DNA from 3 places in the Streptomyces sp. NPDC051636 genome. Region 1 is predicted to be linked to each of the others. Evidence: riboswitches for the same ligand, from Rfam matches in the RefSeq annotation. Region 1 holds a riboswitch; each other region holds the start of a gene.
What was found. Region 1 has a riboswitch for cyclic di-AMP ahead of ACIBBH_RS27910 (M23 family metallopeptidase). Riboswitches for the same ligand answer to the same signal wherever they lie in the genome.
Positions count from the first base shown of each region.

Region 2: linked by a shared signal. The riboswitch ahead of ACIBBH_RS20205 (transglycosylase family protein) and the one ahead of ACIBBH_RS27910 (M23 family metallopeptidase) in region 1 are both predicted to bind cyclic di-AMP.
Region 3: linked by a shared signal. The riboswitch ahead of ACIBBH_RS13405 (M23 family metallopeptidase) and the one ahead of ACIBBH_RS27910 (M23 family metallopeptidase) in region 1 are both predicted to bind cyclic di-AMP.

Region 1 covers NZ_JBITDA010000018.1:135,625-138,868, forward strand. The annotation lists gene ACIBBH_RS27900 (M16 family metallopeptidase) at 1-239, shown strand, start outside; gene ACIBBH_RS27905 (M16 family metallopeptidase) at 236-1,624, shown strand; cyclic di-AMP (ydaO/yuaA leader) riboswitch at 1,835-1,994, shown strand; gene ACIBBH_RS27910 (M23 family metallopeptidase) at 2,008-2,760, shown strand; gene ACIBBH_RS27915 (GntR family transcriptional regulator) at 2,972-3,244, shown strand, end outside.
Region 2 covers NZ_JBITDA010000010.1:216,747-219,990, reverse strand. The annotation lists gene eno (phosphopyruvate hydratase) at 1-1,054, opposite strand, end outside; gene ACIBBH_RS20205 (transglycosylase family protein) at 1,366-2,046, opposite strand; cyclic di-AMP (ydaO/yuaA leader) riboswitch at 2,051-2,235, opposite strand; gene ACIBBH_RS20200 (transglycosylase family protein) at 2,418-3,244, opposite strand, start outside.
Region 3 covers NZ_JBITDA010000005.1:356,139-359,382, forward strand. The annotation lists gene ACIBBH_RS13395 (dihydrofolate reductase family protein) at 1-492, shown strand, start outside; tRNA gene ACIBBH_RS13400 (tRNA-Met) at 572-645, shown strand; cyclic di-AMP (ydaO/yuaA leader) riboswitch at 992-1,158, shown strand; gene ACIBBH_RS13405 (M23 family metallopeptidase) at 1,170-2,201, shown strand; gene ACIBBH_RS13410 (aldo/keto reductase) at 2,346-3,244, shown strand, end outside.

The DNA.
Region 1 (3,244 bases):
TCCTGTTCGGCGACCCGAAGCTCGCCCTCACCGCCGTCCAGCGCGTCCTGGAGGTGACCCCCGAGGAGGTCCAGGAGGTCGCCAAGGCCCGCCTGCGCCCCGACAACCGCGCGGTGCTGGTGTACGAGCCGGTCTCCGCCGAGGCCGCCGAACACACCGAGGACGCGGATCCCCCCGAAGACCCCGAGGCCGAGGCAACCGTGGAAGCCGGCGACGAGAACGAGGAGGCGGCCAAGTGAGCGAGCTCGCCGCTATGGAGTTCCACCCGCAGCCCCAGGCGGGCGAGGCCAGGCCCTGGGCGTTCCCGGCCCCCGAGCGCGGCGCGCTCGACAACGGCCTGACCGTGCTGCGCTGCCACCGCCCGGGTCAGCAGGTCGTCGCCGTGGAGGTGCTCCTGGACGCGCCCCTGGACGCCGAGCCGGCCGGCTTCGACGGCGTCGCCACGATCATGGCGCGCGCCTTCTCCGAGGGCACCGACAAGCACTCCGCCGAGGAGTTCGCCGCCGAGCTGGAGCGCTGCGGCGCCACCCTCGACGCGCACGCCGACCACCCCGGAGTGCGCCTCAGCCTGGAGGTCCCGGCCTCCCGGCTCGGCAAGGCGCTCGACCTGCTCTCCGACGCCCTCAGGGCGCCCGCGTTCGCCGACAGCGAGGTCGAGCGGCTGGTGCGCAACCGCCTCGACGAGATCCCGCACGAGCTGGCCAACCCCTCCCGCCGGGCCGCCAAGGAGCTGTCCCGGCAGCTATTCCCGGCGACCTCGCGCATGTCCCGGCCGCGCCAGGGCACCGAGGACACGGTCGCCAAGATCGACTCGGCAACCGTGCGGGCCTTCTACGAGCGGCACGTGCGGCCCGTCACCGCCACCGCCGTGGTGGTCGGCGACCTCACCGGCATCGACCTGGACGGGCTGCTCGGCGACACCCTGGGCGCGTGGAGCGGCTCCGCGGCCCAGCCGCGTCCCGTGCCGCCGGTGACCGCCGACGACACCGGCCGCGTCGTCATCGTCGACCGCCCCGGCGCCGTCCAGACGCAGCTGCTCATCGGCCGCGTCGGTCCCGACCGGCACGACCGCGTGTGGCCCGCCCAGGTGCTCGGCACGTACTGCCTCGGCGGCACCCTCACCTCCCGCCTGGACCGCGTCCTGCGCGAGGAGAAGGGCTACACCTACGGCGTCCGCGCGTTCGGGCAGGTCCTCAGGTCCGGCCCCGAGGGCAACGGCGCCTCGATGCTCGCCATCAGCGGCTCCGTGGACACCCCGAACACCGGCCCGGCGCTGCACGACCTGTGGACGGTCCTGCGCACGCTCGCCGCGGAGGGGCTCACCGACGCCGAGCGTGACGTGGCCGTGCAGAACCTCGTCGGGGTGGCGCCGCTGAAGTACGAGACGGCGGCGGCAGTGGCGAGCACGCTGGCCGACCAGGTCGAGCAGCACCTGCCCGACGACTTCCAGGCGACGCTGTACCGGCAGCTGGCCGCGACCGGCACCGTGGAGGCCACCGCGGCGGTCGTGAACGCCTTCCCGGTGGACCGTCTGGTGACGGTCCTGGTCGGGGACGCGGCGCAGATCAAGGAGCCGGTCGAGGCACTCGGTCTCGGTGAAGTGTCCGTCGTGTCCGCCGAGTAGCGGCACGCGCGTGGGGCCCTGGTGACCGACGGGATCACCGGGGCCCCTTTGTTCCCCATGTGGCCCGCTGCATGTCCGAATTGAGACGGAGGTTGCCTGTCTGCCCTGTGGGATGCGCTACAAAGACCCTGATCCGTTTGAGGATTGGAAGCCGCGCGCCTTAGCTTCTTCCGGGCTGTCCGTCAGGCAGTGCGCCGCACCCGCGGCACCGGACAGCCATCGCCGAATCCCCGTACGGCGCGAGCCAGGGGAACCGGGGACCCACCGTCCCTTGGGGTGAATCGGACGCCCGCGCGCAGCGAGGGGGCCCGTAGGAGACCTTCCTGCTCCGAACCCGTCAGCTAACCCGGTAGGCGAGAAGGAAGGAAAGGACCAGCCACTTCATGGCGTTCACCCGCGCCACCGGGAAGCACCGTCGTCCCAGCCGGATGCACCGCACCACCGCCCGCGCGGCGGGCGTCGCGGCCCTCGCCACCACCGGCGCCATCGGTACTCTCGCCGCCCCGGCGCTCGCCGCCGAGCCCGCGGTCGAGCAGACCGGCCTCACCCCGGTCATCACCATCAGCGACTCGGTCCCCGAGCAGATCGACGCCCAGGCCACCGCCCAGAAGGAGGCCGCAGAGCTGAAGGCGGCCGAGGAGGCGGCGCGCAAGGAGGCCGCCGAGCAGGCGAAGAAGGCCCGGGAGGCCGAGGAGCGGGCGGCCCGCGAGGCCGAGCGCAAGCGGCTCAACGCGTTCGTGGCGCCGATCGCGCACTCCTACGTCTCCACCGGCTACCAGGCCAGCAGCTCCCTGTGGTCCTCCGGCTCCCACACCGGCATCGACTTCCACGCCGCCAGCGGCACCGCCGTCCACGCGGTCGGCTCCGGCACCGTGGTCTCCACCGGCTGGGGCGGGGCGTACGGCAACCAGATCGTGATCAAGATGGCCGACGGCATGTACACCCAGTACGGCCACCTGTCGTCCATCGGCGTCTCGGTGGGGCAGAAGGTCACCCCCGGCCAGCAGATCGGCCTGTCCGGCGCGACCGGCAACGTCACCGGGCCGCACCTCCACTTCGAGGCCCGCACCACCCCGGAGTACGGCTCCGACGTCGACCCGGTCGCCTACCTCCGCAAGCACGGCGTGAACGTCTGACGCACACGGCGGTGTGAACGTCTGACGAACCACCACGCAACCACCCGAAGCCCCGGCCCACCAGCCGGGGCTTTCGTGGTTTCGGACCCCCGCTGTCCAAAAAATATCCATGGATTCCGGCCTGCCATCGGAAATTCCCGCTCATTGCAATAGAGTCACGGAACACACGTCAATCAGCGACGTTTCACGGGGATTAAGACGGAGGTCGGTCATGCGTATTCCGGCGCACTCGGTATGCACGGCGATCCGGGACGACATCGTGGCCGGTGTCTACGAGCGCGGCAGCCGGCTCACCGAGGAGCTCCTCGCCCGCCGCTACGGCGTCTCGCGCGTCCCCGTCCGCGAGGCGCTGCGCACCCTGGAGGCCGAGGGCTTCGTGGTGACCCGGCGGCACGCGGGCGCGTGCGTCGCCGAACCGACCGAGCGGGAGGCCGCCGACCTGCTGGAGATGCGCCTGCTGATGGAGCCCCTCGGTGCCGCCCGG
Region 2 (3,244 bases), on a different contig from region 1:
CCAGCTCGACGGCGTCCAGGGTCTCGGTCAGCGAGCCGATCTGGTTGACCTTGACCAGCAGGGCGTTGGCGGCGCCGTCCTCGATGCCGCGCTGCAGGCGCTCGGGGTTGGTGACGAACAGGTCGTCCCCGACGAGCTGGACCTTGTCACCGAGCTTGGCGGTGATGGTCTTCCAGCCCTCCCAGTCGTCCTCGAACAGCGGGTCCTCGATGGAGACGAGCGGGTACGCCTCGACGAGCTCGGCGTAGTACTCCGTCATCTCGGCGGCGGAGCGCTCCTTGCCCTCGAAGACGTAGACGCCGTCCTTGTAGAACTCGGACGCGGCGACGTCGAGGGCGAGGGCGATCTGCTCGCCGGGGGCGTAACCGGCCTCCTTGATGGCCTCGAGGATGAGGTCGAGAGCCTCGCGGTTGGAGCCGAGGTTCGGGGCGAAGCCGCCCTCGTCGCCGAGGCCGGTGGCCAGGCCCTTGTTCTTCAGGACCTTCTTCAGGGTGTGGTAGACCTCGGCGCCCCAGCGCAGCGCCTCGGAGAAGGACTCCGCGCCGATCGGGGCGATCATGAACTCCTGGATGTCCACGTTGGAGTCGGCGTGCGAGCCGCCGTTCAGGATGTTCATCATCGGCACCGGCAGCAGGTGCGCGTTCGGGCCGCCCAGGTAGCGGAAGAGGGGGAGGTCGCTGGCCTCGGAGGCGGCGTGGGCGACGGCGAGGGAGACGCCGAGGATGGCGTTGGCGCCGAGGGAGCCCTTGTTGTCGGTGGCGTCCAGATCGAACATCGCCTGGTCGATCAGACGCTGCTCGGTGGCGTCGTAGCCGACCAGCTCCGGGCCGATCTGCTCGATGACGGCGAGGACGGCCTTCTCGACGCCCTTGCCCAGGTAGCGGTTCGGGTCACCGTCGCGGAGCTCGATGGCCTCGAAGGCGCCCGTCGAGGCGCCGGACGGAACGGCGGCACGCCCCGTGCTGCCGTCGTCGAGGCCGACCTCGACCTCGACCGTGGGGTTGCCTCGGGAGTCCAGGATTTCCCGGGCTACGACGACGTCGATGGACGGCACGAGCATCTCCTTCTTGGATGTGACGCTGAAAGTGCGGGGCTGTGTGCCTTACGGCTGTGCCCTGCGCCTAGAGCCTAACCGTCCCCGGGGCGTCGGCAGCCGACCGACCGTCCCGTGGACACGGTGACGACAGGCTGACGGTACACATTGTTCCCCGGCGGAACAAAGAGGGGAGAAAAAACCCCGCCCCGGTGCGTACGGGGGAACACGCACCGGAGCGGGGAGCCCGTGGGGACGGGGGTGACCCTCACGAGGCCTCCACTGGGGAGGCCCCGGGAAGAGGGCGCTGTGGTTCGGCTACGAGCCGGGGGTCACTTCAGGTGCAGCTGCTGGCCCGGGTAGATGACATCGGCATCGTCGATGATGTCCTTGTTCAGCTGGAACAGCTTCTGCCAGCCGCCGGCGACGTGGTGCTTCTCGGCGATCGAGCTGAGGGTGTCGCCCGTGACGACCTTGTACTCGCCGTCGCCCTTCTTGACCTTCTTGCCGGTCGGGGTGGTGACGGTCTTCTTGGCGGCCGGGCGCTCGGCGGAGCGGGAGGCCTGCTGCTCGGTGGTCGAACGGGTGCCGGTGCTGTTCGGCGAGGAGCTCGAGGAGCTGCTGGCGCCGCCGCTGTAGGTGGCGCTGGACAGGCCCTTGCCGCAGACCGGCCAGGCACCCTTGCCCTGAGAGGCGAGGACCTTCTCCGCCACGGCTATCTGCTGCGACTTACTGGCCAGGTCGGCGCGCGAGGCGTACTGGGTGCCGCCGTACGCGGCCCAGGTGGAGGCGGAGAACTGCAGGCCGCCGTAGTAGCCGTTGCCGGTGTTGATGGACCAGTTGCCGCCGGACTCGCACTGGGCGACGGCGTCCCACTCGGAGGCGGTGGCGGCGGAGGCGTTGCCGGCCGCCATCAGCGGGGCGGCGACGGCGACGCCGGTGACACCGGCGAGCGCGATGGCGCGAGTGGCCTTGGACGGACGACGGTGCTTGCCCTTGCCGGAAAACAGCATGGTTCGATCCCCTCACCGACGCCTGCGAGGTGAGCTGTCGGGTTCGGGCCGGTTGAGTTGCCCGGCCGCCCCTCACACGTGTCTCGTGCGAGGCGCGGCTTCACCCCCAGCCGGTCCCGGTCGTCTCTCAACTCCCGGTCACGGCACTTACCTTGGGTCCCCCGCTCCTGCCTACGGCGCTTGACGCGACGACTGTTCCCGGGCGGCCACTGGCAGGATTCGGCGTTGCGGCAGCCGGGGCTCGCATTGGCGAGCGGTCACGACCGTAGACACGCGCTCCGCCGAATTTCAAAGACGATCAGGGCTTCTGAGACTCATCCCACACTTTCACCGAACCGGACATCGGGCACAAAACAGGGCGTCAAGTACCGCTACTTTTCGCCCGTTTCGGTACCGACTTCCAGGGTCTGACCGGGGGTGATGTTGTTCGGGTCGGTGCCGATGGCGTCCTTGTTGGCGGTGTAGAGCGCCCGCCACCCGCCCTCGAGGTCAACAGAGTCGGCGATGGAGGCGAGGGTGTCACCGGCGCGGACGGTGTAGTCGCGTGAGGCGTGACGACCGGAAGCGCTGGCGGTCTGACCGTTTGTCACGCTTTCGTCCGCACTGTCACCCCGGTGGCGGCCACTGCTGATCGCTCCGGTGTCTACAAGGTTCCAAGAACCCCCGCTCTGCCATGAATCGTCCGAGTCGTCGACTTTGGGGGTCGTCGTGGACGAGCTGCCGCTCTCCTGGGAGTCTTTGGAGTCGGAAGATGCCGACTTGTCCGACTTCGCGGAGTCGGAGGAACCGTCCGTGACACCGCTGTCGGCGTCCGCGCTCGCACTCGGCGACGGGGAGGCGTCGGAGGACGGGCCGGACGACGAGGCGGAACCGGACCTGTCCGACGAGTGGGACGAGGAGTCCGAAGAATGGGAGGAACCGGAGGAATTGGATGAACCGGAGTAACCGGATGAGTCACCGGAGCCGGATGATCCGGGCTCCCCGACGCCGGTGTCCACATCGACCGAACCGGAGTTCGACGTAAGGCCGGAGAGCAGAGCGCAGGTGGCCCAGGGGGTGGTGCCCCGGTCGGCGAGGATCTTCTCGGCGACCGCGATCTGCTGCGAGCGGCTGGCCTGGTCGGGGCTGGAGGCGTAGTCGAGGCCTCCGTACTTGTCCCAGTCGTCCTGGGATATCTGCAGGCCGCCGTAGTACCCGT
Region 3 (3,244 bases), on a different contig from region 1:
ATGCGCTACGAGCCGACCGCACCCGGCACCGGCATCTCCGTCTCCGCCGCCGACCGCCACTGGCTGCGGATCGCCTGCGAGCTGGCCGCGCTGTGCCCGCCCTCGGACACGGCGTTCAGCGTCGGGGCGGTGGTGGTGGCCGCCGACGGTACGGAGCTCGCGCGCGGCCACTCACGGGAAGGGGACGACCCCGTGGTCCACGCGGAGGAGGCGGCGCTGGCCAGGATCCCGGCCGCCGACGCCCGGCTGGCCACGGCCACGGTGTACAGCAGCCTCGAACCGTGCGCCCGGCGGGCCTCCCGGCCCGCGCCCTGTGCCCGGCTGATCCTGGATGCGGGGGTTCGGCGGGTGGTCACGGCGTGGCGGGAGCCGGACACGTTCGTCACCGGGGCCGACGGCAGCGGGCTGCTGGCGGCCGCAGGCGTGGACGTGGTCGTCCTGCCGGAGTACGAGGCGGCGGCGAAGGCGCCGAACCGGCACCTGCTGAGCTGAGCGGAACCCCGGGAAAAGCCCTGGTCGAAAACCCGTGTACGAGCTGTCCTGCGCATGGCGTACACTGGAGACACAACGACGCGGGGTGGAGCAGCTCGGTAGCTCGCTGGGCTCATAACCCAGAGGTCGCAGGTTCAAATCCTGTCCCCGCTACTGAAGACCCGGGGCCGGAATCCAGTACACGGATTCCGGCCCCGGGTGTTTCCTCGTCGCGCGACCCGGCGCAGCCCCTCCCCGGGCGCGGCTTCCCCGGTCCGGCACTCACGCACGGTCATCCGCCGAGCGCCCTCCGCATCACAGCTGAGTCACCATCAAAACGCCTGTGACTCCTGAAGTGTGCCGAGCGGGAGTCAACTCGCCCGGTTTTCGCCGGTCATGGCAGGTAAGTTCCCCCGGGAAAACGTTAATGATCAAGTGGAGCGACTTGGAAACTGACAGGTAGGTCTATTAACGTTCGATAACGCAGCGCGGTCGTCCCAGCCGTCACCCGAGGCGGCTCCGTGCGCACGCGCCGAATCCCGAAAGGGAACCGGGGAACCACCACCTTGGGGTGAATCACGCGAACGCCGTCGTGAACTCGCTGAGTCCACGACCGGTATACGCGCGTAGGAGACCTTCCCGCTCCGAACCCGTCAGCTAACCCGGTAGGCGAGACGGAAGGAAAGGAGCACGCCCGCGTGGCGTCCAACCGGCCTGCCCCCACTGCCCCGTTCGTGCCGAGCCAGCGCACCGAGACCTTCGGCTACGGCGAGTACCGCACCGACGAGGGCCTCTGGGAGGAGTGGAACCCCACCGAGGAGTCCCTTCCCCCGGTCCGCGGCCGGCACCGTGTCACCAAGCAGCGCGGCGGCGGACTCGCCCGCAGCTCCACCGTCCTGGGCGTCGGCGTCATCGCCGCCGTCGGCGCGGGCGGCATGGCCAGCGCCAACACCGGCAAGCCGCCGGTCTCCATCTCCCTGCCCGACCTGCCCTCCGTCGGCTCCCTGCTGGCCGACGACGCCGACGGTGCCGAGGCCGCCGCGGCCACCCTGACCAACGTCGGCGTGGCCTCCGCCGACCCCGACCAGAGCAGCACCGACGCCGGCGAGGTGCTGCGCAACCGGATCATGGCCCAGGCCGAGCAGCAGCAGAGCCAGGTCGACGGCAAGGCCACCGCCGCCGCCGTGGCCGCCGCCGAGAAGCAGACCGCCGACGCGGCCGCCAAGGCGGAGAAGGAGGCCGCGGCCAAGGCCGCCGCCGCCAAGGAGAAGGCGCAGGCCGCCGCCGAGAAGCAGGCCGAGGCCGACCGCCTCGCCAAGCTGGCCAAGCAGTACACGCTGCCCACGTCCTCGTACACGATCACCGGCACCTTCGGCCAGGCCGGCTCCATGTGGTCCTCCGGCTACCACACCGGCCTCGACTTCGCCGCCCCGACCGGCACGCTCATCAAAGCCATCCACAGCGGCACGATCACCGAGGCGGGCTGGGCCGGCGCCTACGGCTACCGCACGATCCTCACCCTCGACGACGGCACCGAGCTGTGGTTCTGCCACCAGTCCTCGATCAACGTCAAGGTCGGCCAGAAGGTCAGCACCGGTGAGGTCATCGGCCGCGTCGGCGCGACCGGCAACGTCACCGGCCCGCACCTCCACCTCGAGGTCCACCCCGACGGCCAGGCCACCGGCATCGACCCGATGACGTGGCTGCGCGGCAAGGGCCTCACCCCCTGACGCGTCCTTTCGTTCCCCGGCGGCCCTGACGGCGACCCCCCGACGTCAGGGCCGCCGGTTTCCTCCGCGTGCGGGTCCGGGACACGCGCTGATGCGGCACCCCAGGCGGAATGTCGGCCGCCGCCGCGGTTGTTGAATCAAGGCATGACTTCTCTACGCAAGCTCGGCTTCTCCGACCTCGAGGTCTTCCCGCTCTGCCTGGGCGGCAACGTCTTCGGCTGGACCGCCGACGAGGCGCAGTCCTTCGCCGTCCTGGACGCCTACGCGGCCGCCGGCGGCAACTTCGTCGACACCGCCGACGCCTACTCGGCGTGGGCCGACGGCAACGAGGGCGGCGAGTCCGAGACCGTCATCGGCAACTGGGTGAAGTCCCGCGGCAACCGCTCCGACCTCGTCATCGCCACCAAGGTCAGCCAGCACCCGAAGTACCAGGGCCTGACCGCCCGCAACATCAAGGCCGCGGCCGACGCCTCCCTGCGCCGCCTCGGCACCGACCACATCGACCTGTACTACACCCACTACGACAAGACCGAGGTCCCGGTGGAGGAGATCATCGGGGCCCTCGACGAACTGGTCCGGGCGGGCAAGGTCCGGTACATCGCCGCCTCCAACATCTCTCCCGAGCGCCTCCAGGAGTCCCTGGACCTCTCCGAGCGCAAGGGCCTCGCCCGGTACGTGGCGCTCCAGCCGCACTACAACCTGGTCTCGCGCGACACCTACGAGGGCCCCCTGCGCGACGTCACCGCCCGGGCCGGCCTCGCGGTCGTCCCGTACTTCTCCCTCGCCGCCGGTTTCCTCACGGGCAAGTACCGCCCCGGTACGACCGTCGACAGCGCGCGGGCGGGCGGTGCCGCCAAGCACCTCGGCACCGAGCGTGGCCGCCGGGTCCTCGCGGCCCTGGACGAGATCGCCGCCGCCCACGCCGTCCCCGTGGCCACCGTGGCCCTCGCCTGGCTCGCCGCCCAGCCGACGGTGGCGGCCCCCATCGCCTCGGCACGCACGGTGGACCAGCTGCCGGCGCTGCTGGGGGTGGCGGAGCTGGA